2 regions of the Streptomyces sp. NPDC037126 genome follow, and region 2 is predicted to be linked to the other one. Evidence: predicted binding sites of a transcription regulator. Region 2 holds the regulator's gene; the other holds the start of a gene.
The links. Region 2 encodes HrcA, which represses chaperone genes, less so after heat shock. Its sites were predicted from a motif close to TTNGCACTCNGNNNNNCNGAGTGCNAA; they were not measured.
Positions count from the first base shown of each region.

Region 1: groES (co-chaperone GroES) is a predicted target of HrcA. The motif match lies at 4,360-4,386, and genes of this name have one in related genera.

Region 1 covers NZ_JBVJTD010000005.1:25,414-31,205, reverse strand. Annotated here, with positions in the region: gene ACZ7FF_RS14165 (MOSC domain-containing protein) at 1-404, shown strand, start outside; gene ACZ7FF_RS14160 (SDR family NAD(P)-dependent oxidoreductase) at 457-1,230, shown strand; gene ACZ7FF_RS14155 (ester cyclase) at 1,315-2,022, shown strand; gene groL (chaperonin GroEL) at 2,153-3,781, opposite strand; gene groES (co-chaperone GroES) at 3,905-4,213, opposite strand; gene ACZ7FF_RS14140 (polysaccharide deacetylase family protein) at 4,493-5,314, opposite strand; gene ACZ7FF_RS14135 (polysaccharide deacetylase family protein) at 5,311-5,792, opposite strand, start outside.
Region 2 covers NZ_JBVJTD010000001.1:219,405-225,196, forward strand. Annotated here, with positions in the region: gene hemW (radical SAM family heme chaperone HemW) at 1-776, shown strand, start outside; gene ACZ7FF_RS00950 (DUF3097 domain-containing protein) at 825-1,685, opposite strand; gene ACZ7FF_RS00955 (MBL fold metallo-hydrolase) at 1,720-2,442, opposite strand; gene hrcA (heat-inducible transcriptional repressor HrcA) at 2,605-3,621, shown strand; gene dnaJ (molecular chaperone DnaJ) at 3,622-4,758, shown strand; gene ACZ7FF_RS00970 (nitronate monooxygenase) at 4,959-5,792, shown strand, end outside.

The sequences.
Region 1 (5,792 bases), on a different contig from region 2:
ACGGCTGCTTCGGGGAGAACCTCACGACGGACGGTCTGGACGTCTCGGGGGCGCTGATCGGCGAGCGCTGGCGCATCGGTCCCGCGGTGGTCCTGGAGGTGACCTCGGGCCGGATCCCCTGCCGCACGTTCCAGGGCCATCTGGGCGAACGCGGCTGGGTCAGGAGATTCACACAGAAGGGCGCAACGGGTGCCTACCTCCGGGTGATCGAGCCGGGCGAGATACGGGCGGGCGATCCGATCGAGGTCGTGCGCCGCCCGGAGCACGGCGTGACGGCGGCGATGGAGTTCCGCGCGACCACCACGGAGCGCGAACTGCTGCCCCGGCTGCTCGCCGCGGCCGAGGCCCTGCACCCGGAGGCGCTGGCCGCGGCCCGCAAGTACGTGGCCGCTCAGGCACGCTGAGTGCCCGTCACCGTCGGCGGACGCGATCGCTCCGGGTCACTACCCTTGGGCCATGACAACGGCTCTGATTACGGGATCGACCGCGGGCATCGGTGCCGCGTTCGCGCGAAGGCTGGCGGCTGACGGACACGACCTCGTCCTGGTGGCCCGGGACACCCGGCGGCTGCGCGAGCAGGCGACCGAACTGCACGACCGGCACGGCATCGAGGCGGAGGTGCTGACCGCCGACCTGTCCGAGGACAAGGGCATCGAGACGGTCGCGGACCGGCTCGGCGACCGGAAGAACCCGGTCGACCTGCTGGTCAACAACGCCGGCTTCGGCAACAAGGGCCGCTATCTGGACGTCTCGATGGCGGACGAGCTGAAGATGCTCAAGGTGCACTGCGAGGCGGTGCTGCGGCTGACCTCGGCGGCGGCCGAGGCGATGCGGGAGCGCGGCCGGGGCGGGGTCGTCAACGTCGCGTCCGTGGCGGCCTTCGTGCCCCGGGGCACCTACGGGGCGTCGAAGTCCTGGGTCGTGCAGTTCACGCAGGGCGCGGCGAAGGACCTGGCGGGCAGCGGTGTGCGGTTGATGGCCCTGTGCCCCGGCTTCGTGCGCACGGAGTTCCACCAGCGGGCCGGGATGGGCACCGACAACATCCCGGGCTGGATGTGGCTCGACGCCGACAAACTGGTCGCGGCGGCCCTGGCCGACCTGGCGCGCGGCAAGTCCCTGTCCATCCCGGACCCCCGCTACAAGGCGCTGATGGGCCTGGTGAAGGTCACCCCGCGCGCTCTGATGGGCGGCATCAGCTCCCGGACCGGGCGCAAGTACGGGCCGCAGTAGCCGCTGCGGCGGGCGGGTGCCGCCGGCGGTCCGGTGGGAAGATGAGCGTGACACGACCGGACCAGGGGGGCCGGAGGCGGCGCCATGACCTTCGTACAGCTCATCGAGTGCAGGACGAGCCGGCTGGACGAGATGAACCGGCTCATGGACGACTGGGTCACGCAAACCCGGGGACGGCGCACGGCGACGCACGCGCTGGTCGCCACGGACCGCTCGGACGCGTCGCACATCGTCGAGGTGGTGGAGTTCCCCTCCTACGAAGAGGCGATGCGGAACTCGCACCTCCCGGAGACCGACAAGATCTTCCAGGAGATGGTCGCCCTGTGCGACGGGATGCCGACATTCATCGACCTGGACGTCGTACGGGACGAGCGGCTGTCCGAGGACACCGTGCGGCGGTTCTTCGGGGCGCTGATGACGCCGGGTGAGCTGCCCCCGCTGAACGACCTGCTGGACGAGGACATCCACAGCCACGACCCGGTGAACCCGCAGGACACCATCGGACTGGACAACGCCCGCGCCGAGTACCGGATGTGGCGCGCCGCCTTCGACTTCACGTTCACGATCGAGGACGTGCTCGCCCAGGACGACCGGGCCTGCGCGCGGTGGACCTGGAACGCCACGCACCGGGGTGACTTCCTGGGGATCGGCGCCACCGGCAGGCGGGTCACCATGACCGGGATGACGCTGTTCCGCATCGCCGACGACGGCAAGATCGCCGAGATCTGGTGGCAGGAGGACCAGCTCGGGCTGATGCAGCAGCTGGGCGCACTGGACGAGTTGGAGCAGTAGCGCCCCAAGCGGCGGAAGCGGTGGGGCCCGGAACCCGCCGCACGGTCGCTCCCGCCGGTGCCGGCACGGCAAGGCAGCGCGAAGGCCCGGCACCAGGCCGGTGCCGGGCCTTCGGTCAGACCTGCGTGGGTCAGTGGGCGTGGCCGTGACCGTGGCCGTGGCCCGCGGCCTCCGGCTCCTCTTCCTTCTTCTCGACGACCAGGGTCTCGGTCGTGAGCAGCAGGGAGGCGATGGAAGCGGCGTTCTCCAAGGCGGAGCGGGTGACCTTCACCGGGTCGATGACGCCGGCCTTGACCAGGTCGCCGTACTCGCCCGAGGCGGCGTTGTAGCCGTTGCCCTTCTCCAGCTCCGCCACCTTGGAGACGATGACGTAGCCCTCGAGGCCGGCGTTCTCGGCGATCCAGCGCAGCGGCTCGACGGCGGCGCGGCGGACGACCGCGACACCGGTGGCCTCGTCGCCGGTCTTGCCGAGGTTGCCCTCGAGGACCTTGACGGCGTGGACCAGCGCGGAGCCACCACCGGAGACGATGCCCTCCTCGACCGCGGCGCGGGTCGCGGAGATGGCGTCCTCCAGACGGTGCTTCTTCTCCTTCAGCTCCACCTCGGTGGCGGCGCCGACCTTGATCACGCACACGCCGCCGGCCAGCTTCGCGAGGCGCTCCTGGAGCTTCTCGCGGTCCCAGTCGGAGTCGGTGTTCTCGATCTCGGCCTTGATCTGCGCGACGCGGCCGGTGAGGTCCTCCGACTTGCCGGCACCCTCGACGATCGTGGTGTCGTCCTTGGTGACGGTGACGCGGCGGGCGGAGCCGAGCACGTCGATGCCGACCTGGTCGAGCTTGAGGCCGACCTCCTCGGAGATGACGGTGGCACCGGTGAGGATCGCCATGTCCTGGAGCATCGCCTTGCGGCGGTCGCCGAAGCCGGGGGCCTTCACCGCGACGGCGTTGAAGGTGCCGCGGATCTTGTTGACGACCAGGGTCGACAGGGCCTCGCCCTCGACGTCCTCGGCGATGATCAGCAGCGGCTTGGAGGCACCGGTCTGGATGACCTTCTCCAGCAGCGGCAGCAGGTCCTGGATGGAGCTGATCTTGCCCTGGTTGATGAGGATGTAGGGGTCGTCGAGGACGGCCTCCATGCGCTCCTGGTCCGTCACGAAGTACGGCGACAGGTAGCCCTTGTCGAAGGCCATGCCCTCGGTGAAGTCCAGCTCGAGACCGAAGGTGTTGGACTCCTCGACGGTGATGACACCGTCCTTGCCGACCTTGTCCATCGCTTCGGCGATCAGCTCGCCGACCTGCTGGTCCTGGGCGGACAGCGCGGCGACGGCGGCGATGTCGGACTTCTCGTCGATCGGGCGGGCCGAGTCGAGCAGGTCCTCGGAGACGGCCTTGACGGCGGCGTCGATGCCCTTCTTCAGGGCGGCCGGGGAGGCGCCGGCGGCGACGTTCTTCAGGCCCTCGCGCACCAGCGCCTGGGCGAGCACGGTGGCGGTGGTGGTGCCGTCACCCGCGATGTCGTTGGTCTTGGTCGCCACCTCCTTCACCAGCTGCGCGCCGAGGTTCTCGTACGGGTCCTCGATCTCGACCTCACGGGCGATCGTGACACCGTCGTTGGTGATGGTGGGGGCGCCGAACTTCTTGTCGATGACGACGTTGCGGCCCTTGGGGCCGATCGTCACCTTCACCGTGTCGGCCAGCTTGTTGACGCCGCGCTCAAGGGCGCGACGGGCGTCCTCGTCGAACTTCAGAATCTTCGCCATGACAGCGGAAGCCCTCTCGGAAATCTGTGGGTGTAAAGACAACTGCGCCCCGGGCGCCCGGCTTCGTTATCGGTCGCGGGGGCCAGGGGCGCAGTTCGGAAGCAAAGGTTGCTCGAGGTGGAACTACTTCTCGATGATCGCGAGCACGTCGCGAGCCGAGAGGACGAGGTACTCCTCGCCGTTGTACTTCACCTCGGTGCCGCCGTACTTGCTGTACAGGACGACGTCGCCGACCTTGACGTCGAGCGGCAGGCGCTCGCCGTTCTCGAAGCGGCCCGGACCCACGGCGAGGACGGCGCCCTCCTGGGGCTTCTCCTTCGCGGTGTCCGGGATGACCAGGCCAGAGGCGGTGGTCTGCTCGGCGTCGAGCGGCTGGACCACAATGCGGTCCTCGAGCGGCTTGATGGCAACCTTGGAGCTGGTGGTCGTCACGATCCGACCTCCCCCTTCGGAGATCTCACGGGGTTAACTGTCTGAGGTGGCGACCAGGTGGATCCGTCGTCGCGGGTGCCGGACCTGCCCGTCGCGTTGTTGGCACTCTCCAGGGGGGAGTGCCAGAGCCGAGACTATGACCGCGATTAGCACTCGGTCAAGCGGAGTGCCAATGCAGTGCGGCGCGTCGGCCGATCTTGGGCAACCGGAGTGGCCACGCGGCCCGTGCCGGCGCCGCCGCCCCCGGGGCGGCACCCCCGGACGGGCCCGGCTCCTGGGCTACAGGTAGTCCTCCAGGCGTCCCACCGTCAGCCCCCGTTTCTGGACCCGCCGCAGCACCCACGCGGTGCGCTCCCGCAGGGACGGCCCCGTGGACTCGTCCGGTCCGACCAGGACGATGTCGCCGGGGCGCAGATGGTGCGGGCCCCGGGTGAAGGCGAGGTCGGTCGGGGTCATCGCGGCGCGCCAGAGGACGACCGTGGAGATGCCGCAGTCGGCCGCCGCGCGCAGGGTCGAGGTGTCGTACGCGCCGTAGGGCGGGCGGAAGAGGCGGGGGTGGACGCCGAGCCGGGACCGGAGCCGGTCCTGCTGGCCGCAGATCTCGGTGCGCTGGCCGGCGTACGGCAGTCCGGCCAGGGCGCGGTGGGCGAGGGTGTGGTTCTGGATGCCGGCGCCGGCCTCGCGCAGCCGGGCGAGGTGGCCGTCGCCGGTGCCGCCGGCGCTGCCGGCGCTGCCGGTGAGGAACATGGTCACGGGGAGCCGGAGTTCGCGGACCATGGTGACGAAGCGGGGGTCCCGCTCGGCGCCCCCGTCGTAGGTGAGGAAGACGACCCGGTCGTGGGTGGGGACGTGGTCCACGACCGGCGGGAGGACGTCGTCCCCCGGGCGCGCCGAGAGCGGGCGGGCGGAGTGCGACGGGGGCAGGGCGAGGGGCTCGCTCAGACCCCAGTACTGGTAGGGCTGGACGGGGGCGGGGCTGTGCGGGCGCACTCCCTCGGCCGCCTTCTTCCCCAGGCGTTCGATGGGGTCGACGGTCTGGGCGCAGCCCGCGAGAAGCAGTGCCGAGGCGAGGGCCGCGGCCAGGCCCCGCGCCCGCCTCACAGGTAGTCCTCCAGGCGGGCCACGGCGTAGCCCTCGCGCGTGACCTTGTTCAGGAAGCGGCGCATGTCGTCCACCATCGTGCCGTCCCAGTCGCTCCGGCCGCGGAAGTGCGTGAGCACGATGTCGCCGCGGCGCAGCTGCTGGTCGTCCTCGCGGAACTCCCAGTGGTCGACGTACACCTCCTCGTTCCAGATCGGCGCGTACTTGATGCCGCAGGACTTGGCGGCGACGAGGGTGTCCTGGTTGTAGTTGCCGTAGGGCGGGCGGAAGACCTTCGGGCGCTTGCCGAACTGCTTCTGCATGATGTCCTGCATGTCGCAGATCTCGTGCTTCTGCTCGTCGTAGGACAGGCCCGGCAGGTACGGGTGGTGCAGGGTGTGGTTGTTGAGGGTGTTCCCGTAGGACTGCGCCTTGCGGAAGTAGCCGTAGTCGTCCTTCACCAGGTAGTTGCTGAGGAAGGCGGTGTACGGGATCTTCA
Region 2 (5,792 bases):
TCTCCTTCGGGATGCAGAGCGCCAGGCGGCACGTGCTGCGCGTGCTCGACCGCACCCACACCCCCGGCCGCCCCGAGGCGTGCGTGGCGGAGGCGCGGGCCGCGGGCTTCGAGCACGTCAACCTCGACCTGATCTACGGCACGCCGGGGGAGGGCGACGACGACTGGCGGGCCTCCCTCGACGCGGCGATCGGCGCGGGCCCCGACCACGTCAGCGCCTACGCGCTGATCGTCGAGGAAGGCACCCAGCTGGCCCGCCGCATCCGCCGCGGCGAGGTCCCGATGACCGACGACGACGTCCACGCCGACCGCTACCTGATCGCCGAGGAGACCCTGTCCGCGGCGGGCTACTCCTGGTACGAGGTCTCCAACTGGGCGACCTCCGAGGCGGGCCGCTGCCTGCACAACGAGCTGTACTGGCGGGGCGCCGACTGGTGGGGCGCCGGACCGGGGGCGCACTCGCACGTGGGCGGGGTGCGCTGGTGGAACGTCAAGCACCCGGGCGCCTACGCGGCGGCCCTCGCCTCCGGCCGCTCACCGGGCGCCGGCCGGGAACTGCTGTCCGACGAGGACCGCCGGGTGGAGCGGATCCTGCTGGAGCTGCGGCTCAGCGAGGGCGTGCCGCTGTCCCTGCTCAAGGAGGACGGCCGTACGGCGTCCCGCCGCGCGCTCGCGGACGGGCTGCTGGAGCCCGGCCCCTACGACGAGGGGCGCGCGGTGCTGACCCTGCGGGGACGGCTGCTCGCGGACGCGGTGGTGCGGGACCTGGTGGACTGATCGCCCCACGGGGAGGGACCGGCCGTGGTCACCGGTACCGCGGCCGGGTCACTCCGGCGCGGTGACGAAGTCGATCAGCTGCTCCACCCGCCCCAGCAGCTCCGGCTCCAGGTCCTTGTACGAGCGCACCCCGGACAGGATCCGCTGCCAGGCGGCCCCGGTGTTCTCCGGCCAGCCCAGGGCGCGGCACACGCCCGTCTTCCAGTCCTGGCCGCGCGGGATCACGGGCCAGGCCCCGATGCCCAGGGACGAGGGCTTCACGGCCTGCCAGACGTCGATGTACGGGTGGCCCACGACCAGGGCGTGCTCGCCGGTGACCGACCGGGCGATGCGCCACTCCTTGCTGCCCGGCACCAGATGGTCCACCAGGACGCCGAGGCGGGCGTCCGGGCCCGGGGCGAACTCCGCGACGACGGCCGGCAGGTCGTCGACGCCCTCCAGGTACTCCACGACCACGCCCTCGATGCGCAGGTCGTCGCCCCAGACCCGCTCCACCAGCTCGGCGTCGTGCCGGCCCTCGACGTAGATGCGGCCGGCGCGGGCCACGCGCGCGCGGGCGCCGGGCACGGCGACCGAACCGGAGGCCGTGCGGGTGGGCCGTGCCGGGCCCGAGGACGGGCGTACGAGGGTCACCACGCGGCCCTCCAGCAGGAAGCCGCGCGGCTCCAGCGGGAACACCCGGTGCTTGCCGAAGCGGTCCTCCAGGGTCACCGTGCCCGCCTCGCAGCGGATCACCGCGCCGCAGAACCCGGTGCCGGGCTCCTCCACCACCAGGCCCGGCTCCGCGGGCACCTCGGGCACCGGCGCCGGCTTCTTCCAGGGCGGGGTCAGGTCCGCGGAGTACGTACGAGGCCGCGGGCCCGAGGGGCCCTCGCTGGAAGGGCGGTGGCGGGAGACGGGTGGGCGCATTCGGATGACGATAGGAGAAGCACCGCGCCGGCGCTCACGACACGCCGAAGCGCGCCGCCAGCGCGTCCCGTTGACGTCGTACGAAGTCCGCGCCCACCACCGCGCCGTGACCGGGCACGTACAGCGCGTCCTCGCCGCCGAGCGCCAGCAGCCGGTCGAGGGCGTCCGGCCAGCGGGACGGCACCGCGTCCGGGCCCGCCTGGGGCTCGCCGGACTCCTCCACCAGGTCGCCGCAGAAGACCACCTCCCGGGGACCCGGCACGCACACGGCGAGGTCGTGGGCGGTGTGGCCCGGGCCGACGTTGGCCAGCAGCACCTGCCGGCCCGCGCCGAGGTCGAGGGTCCACTCGCCGGAGACCAGGTGCCGGGGCGGGGCCAGGGCGTCCACCGCCTCGTCCGCGTCCGCCGCCGCGAGGCCGTTGCCGACCGCGTCCCGGCGCAGCTCCTCCCGCTCCTGGGCGAAGACCGCGTCGACGCCGACGGCCGCGTACACCCGCGCCCCGGCGAACGCGGCGGCGCCGAAGACATGGTCGAAATGGGCGTGGGTCAGCGCGAGATGGGTCACACGGCCGCCGGTCAGCTCCTCGGCCCGGGCCCGCAGCCGGGCGCCCTCGGCCAGACTCGACCCGGCGTCCACCATCAGTGCCGTACCCTCGCCGAGGACCAGCCCCACCGTGCAGTCCCAGCCGGGCAGCCGGCACCGTCCGACCCCGTCCGTCAGCCGCTCCCACCCGAGCTCTTCCCAAGTCACCGTCATACCGCGACGCTAGCCGTACGGACGGCCGGGACGGGGCCGACCTTGCCCGGGGTGCACCCCCCGGCCGTACACTGGCCGGGGAAGACTGGCACTCACATGCGAAGAGTGCCAGGTGGGACAAATCGCCGGACTGAGGGGACGACGTGCTGGAGGTGCGCGCGGATGCTGAGTGAACGCAGGCTTCAGGTGCTGCGCGCGATCGTCCAGGACTACGTCGGCACCGAGGAGCCGGTGGGCTCCAAGGCGCTCACCGAGCGGCACAACCTGGGGGTCTCCCCGGCGACCGTCCGCAACGACATGGCGGCCCTGGAGGACGAGGGGTACATCGCCCAGCCGCACACCAGTGCGGGGCGCATCCCCACCGACAAGGGCTACCGGCTCTTCGTGGACAAGCTCGCGGGCGTCAAGCCGATGACGGCGCCCGAGCGCAGGGCGATCCAGAACTTCCTCGAGGGCGCCGTCGACCTCGACGACGTCGTGGCCCGCACGGTGCGGCTGCTCGCGCAGCTGACCCGGCAGGTCGCCGTCGTGCAGTACCCGTCCCTGACCCGGTCCACCGTGCGGCACGTGGAGCTGCTCTCGCTCGCGCCCGCGCGGGTGATGCTCGTGCTGATCACGGACACCGGCCGGGTCGAGCAGCGGATGGTCGACTGCCCGGCGCCGTTCGGCGAGGCGTCCCTGGCGGACCTGCGCGCGCGGCTGAACAGCCGGGTCGCGGGCCGCCGCTTCGCGGACGTGCCGAAGCTGGTCGAGGACCTGCCCGACGCCTTCGAGGCCGAGGACCGGGGTACGGTCTCCATGGTGCTCTCCACCCTTCTGGAGACACTCGTCGAGGAGAACGAGGAGCGGCTGATGATCGGCGGCACCGCCAATCTCACCCGCTTCGGACATGATTTCCCCCTGACGATCCGGCCCGTCCTGGAGGCACTGGAGGAGCAGGTCGTGCTCCTCAAGCTCCTCGGCGAGGCGAAGGATCCGGGCATGACCGTGCGCATCGGGCACGAGATCGCCCACGAAGGACTCAACTCCACCTCCGTGGTGTCGGTGGGCTACGGTTCGGGCGGCGAGGCGGTTGCCAAGCTCGGCGTGGTCGGACCGACCCGCATGGACTATCCGGGAACGATGGGAGCGGTACGCGCAGTGGCACGGTACGTCGGACAGATCCTGGCGGAGTCGTAAGTGGCCACGGACTACTACGCCGTTCTCGGCGTGCGCCGCGACGCGTCGCAGGAAGAGATCAAGAAGGCCTTCCGTCGGCTCGCCCGCGAGCTGCACCCGGACGTCAACCCGGATCCGAAGACCCAGGAGCGGTTCAAGGAGATCAACGCCGCTTACGAGGTGCTGTCGGACCCGCAGAAGAAGCAGGTCTACGACCTCGGCGGCGACCCGCTCTCCCAGTCGGGCGGCGCGGGCGCGGGCGGCTTCGGGGCCGGTGGCTTCGGCAACTTCTCCGACATCATGGACGCGTTCTTCGGCACGGCGTCGCAGCGCGGGCCGCGCTCGCGCACCCGGCGTGGCCAGGACGCGATGATCCGGATCGAGGTCGAGCTGGACGAGGCGGCCTTCGGGACGACCAAGGACATCCAGGTCGACACCGCGGTCGTCTGCAACACCTGCAACGGCGAGGGCGCGGCCCCGGGCACCACCGCACAGACGTGTGACATGTGCCGCGGCCGCGGCGAGGTCTCGCAGGTGACCCGGTCCTTCCTGGGCCAGGTCATGACCTCCCGGCCCTGTCCCCAGTGCCAGGGCTTCGGCACGGTCGTGCCGACCCCCTGCCCGGAGTGCGCCGGCGACGGCCGGGTCCGCTCGCGCCGCACCCTGACGGTGAAGATCCCGGCCGGTGTCGACAACGGCACCCGGATCCAGCTCGCGGGCGAGGGCGAGGTCGGCCCCGGCGGCGGTCCGGCCGGCGACCTGTACGTCGAGATCCACGAGCTGCCGCACTCCACCTTCCAGCGGCGCGGCGACGACCTGCACTGCACGGTCACCATCCCGATGACCGCGGCGGCGCTCGGCACCAAGGTGCCGCTGGAGACCCTGGACGGTCTGGAGGAGGTCGACATCCGCCCGGGCACCCAGTCCGGCCAGTCGATCCCGCTGCACAGCCGGGGCGTCACGCATCTGCGCGGCGGCGGCCGGGGCGACCTGATCGTCCACGTCGAGGTCACGACCCCGACCAAGCTCGACCCCGAGCAGGAGCGCCTGCTGCGCGAACTGTCCAAGCTCCGCGGCGAGGAACGCCCCCAGGGCCAGTTCCAGCCGGGTCAGCAGGGCCTGTTCTCCCGGTTGAAGGACGCGTTCAACGGGCGCTGACGCCCGGCGGTGCTGCGGCCGGGGGTCCGGGGGTCGCCCCCGGGAAGGCACAGCCAGCCGGGTCGGCAGGGCCTGTTCTCCCGGCTGAAGGACGCGTTCAACGGGCGCTGAGAAGAGTGCCGATCGGTGAGGCTGCCCCTGGCTTATGCCAGGGGAAGCCCGGATTCGGACTTGTGCACAGGACGTGACAACATGCGGTCATGTCCTCCGCGCTGACCGATCTCTTTCCCCACCCGATCGTGCAGGCCCCCATGGCGGGCGGTGTCTCCGTCCCGCAGCTCGCCGCCGCCGTCTCCGAGGCCGGCGGCCTCGGGTTCCTCGCCGCCGGATACAAGACCGCCGACGGCATGTACCAGGAGATCAAGCAGCTGCGGGGGCTCACGAGCCGCCCCTTCGGCGTGAACGTGTTCATGCCGCAGCCGGCCAACGCCGAGTCCGGCGCCGTGGAGATGTACGCCCACCAGCTGGCCGGCGAGGCCGCCTGGTACGAGACCGAGCTGGGCGATCCGGACAGCGGCCGGGACGACGGCTACGACGTCAAGCTCGCCGTCCTCCTCGACAACCCGGTGCCGGTGGTCTCCTTCCACTTCGGCGTGCCGGGCGAGGAGGTCCTGGAGAGGCTGCGCCGGGCCGGCACCCTCACGCTGGTCACGGCCACCACCGCCGAGGAGGCCCTCGCGGTGGAGCGGGCGGGTGCGGACGCGGTGATCGCACAGGGCGTGGAGGCCGGCGGTCACCAGGGAACGCACCGCGACATACCGGAGATCGACGGTTCCGGCACCGGCCTCCTGTCGCTGGTCACCCAGATCCGGGAGAGCGTGCGCATCCCGGTCGTCGCCGCGGGCGGCATCATGCGCGGCGGCCAGATCGCCGCGGTCCTCGCCGCGGGCGCGAGCGCGGCCCAGCTGGGCACCGCCTTCCTGGCCACCGCCGAGTCCGGCGCCCCGGCCGTGCACAAGCAGGCGCTCACCAACCCCCTGTTCGTGCGCACCGAGTTGAGCCGGGCGTTCTCCGGCCGCCCGGCGCGCGCCCTG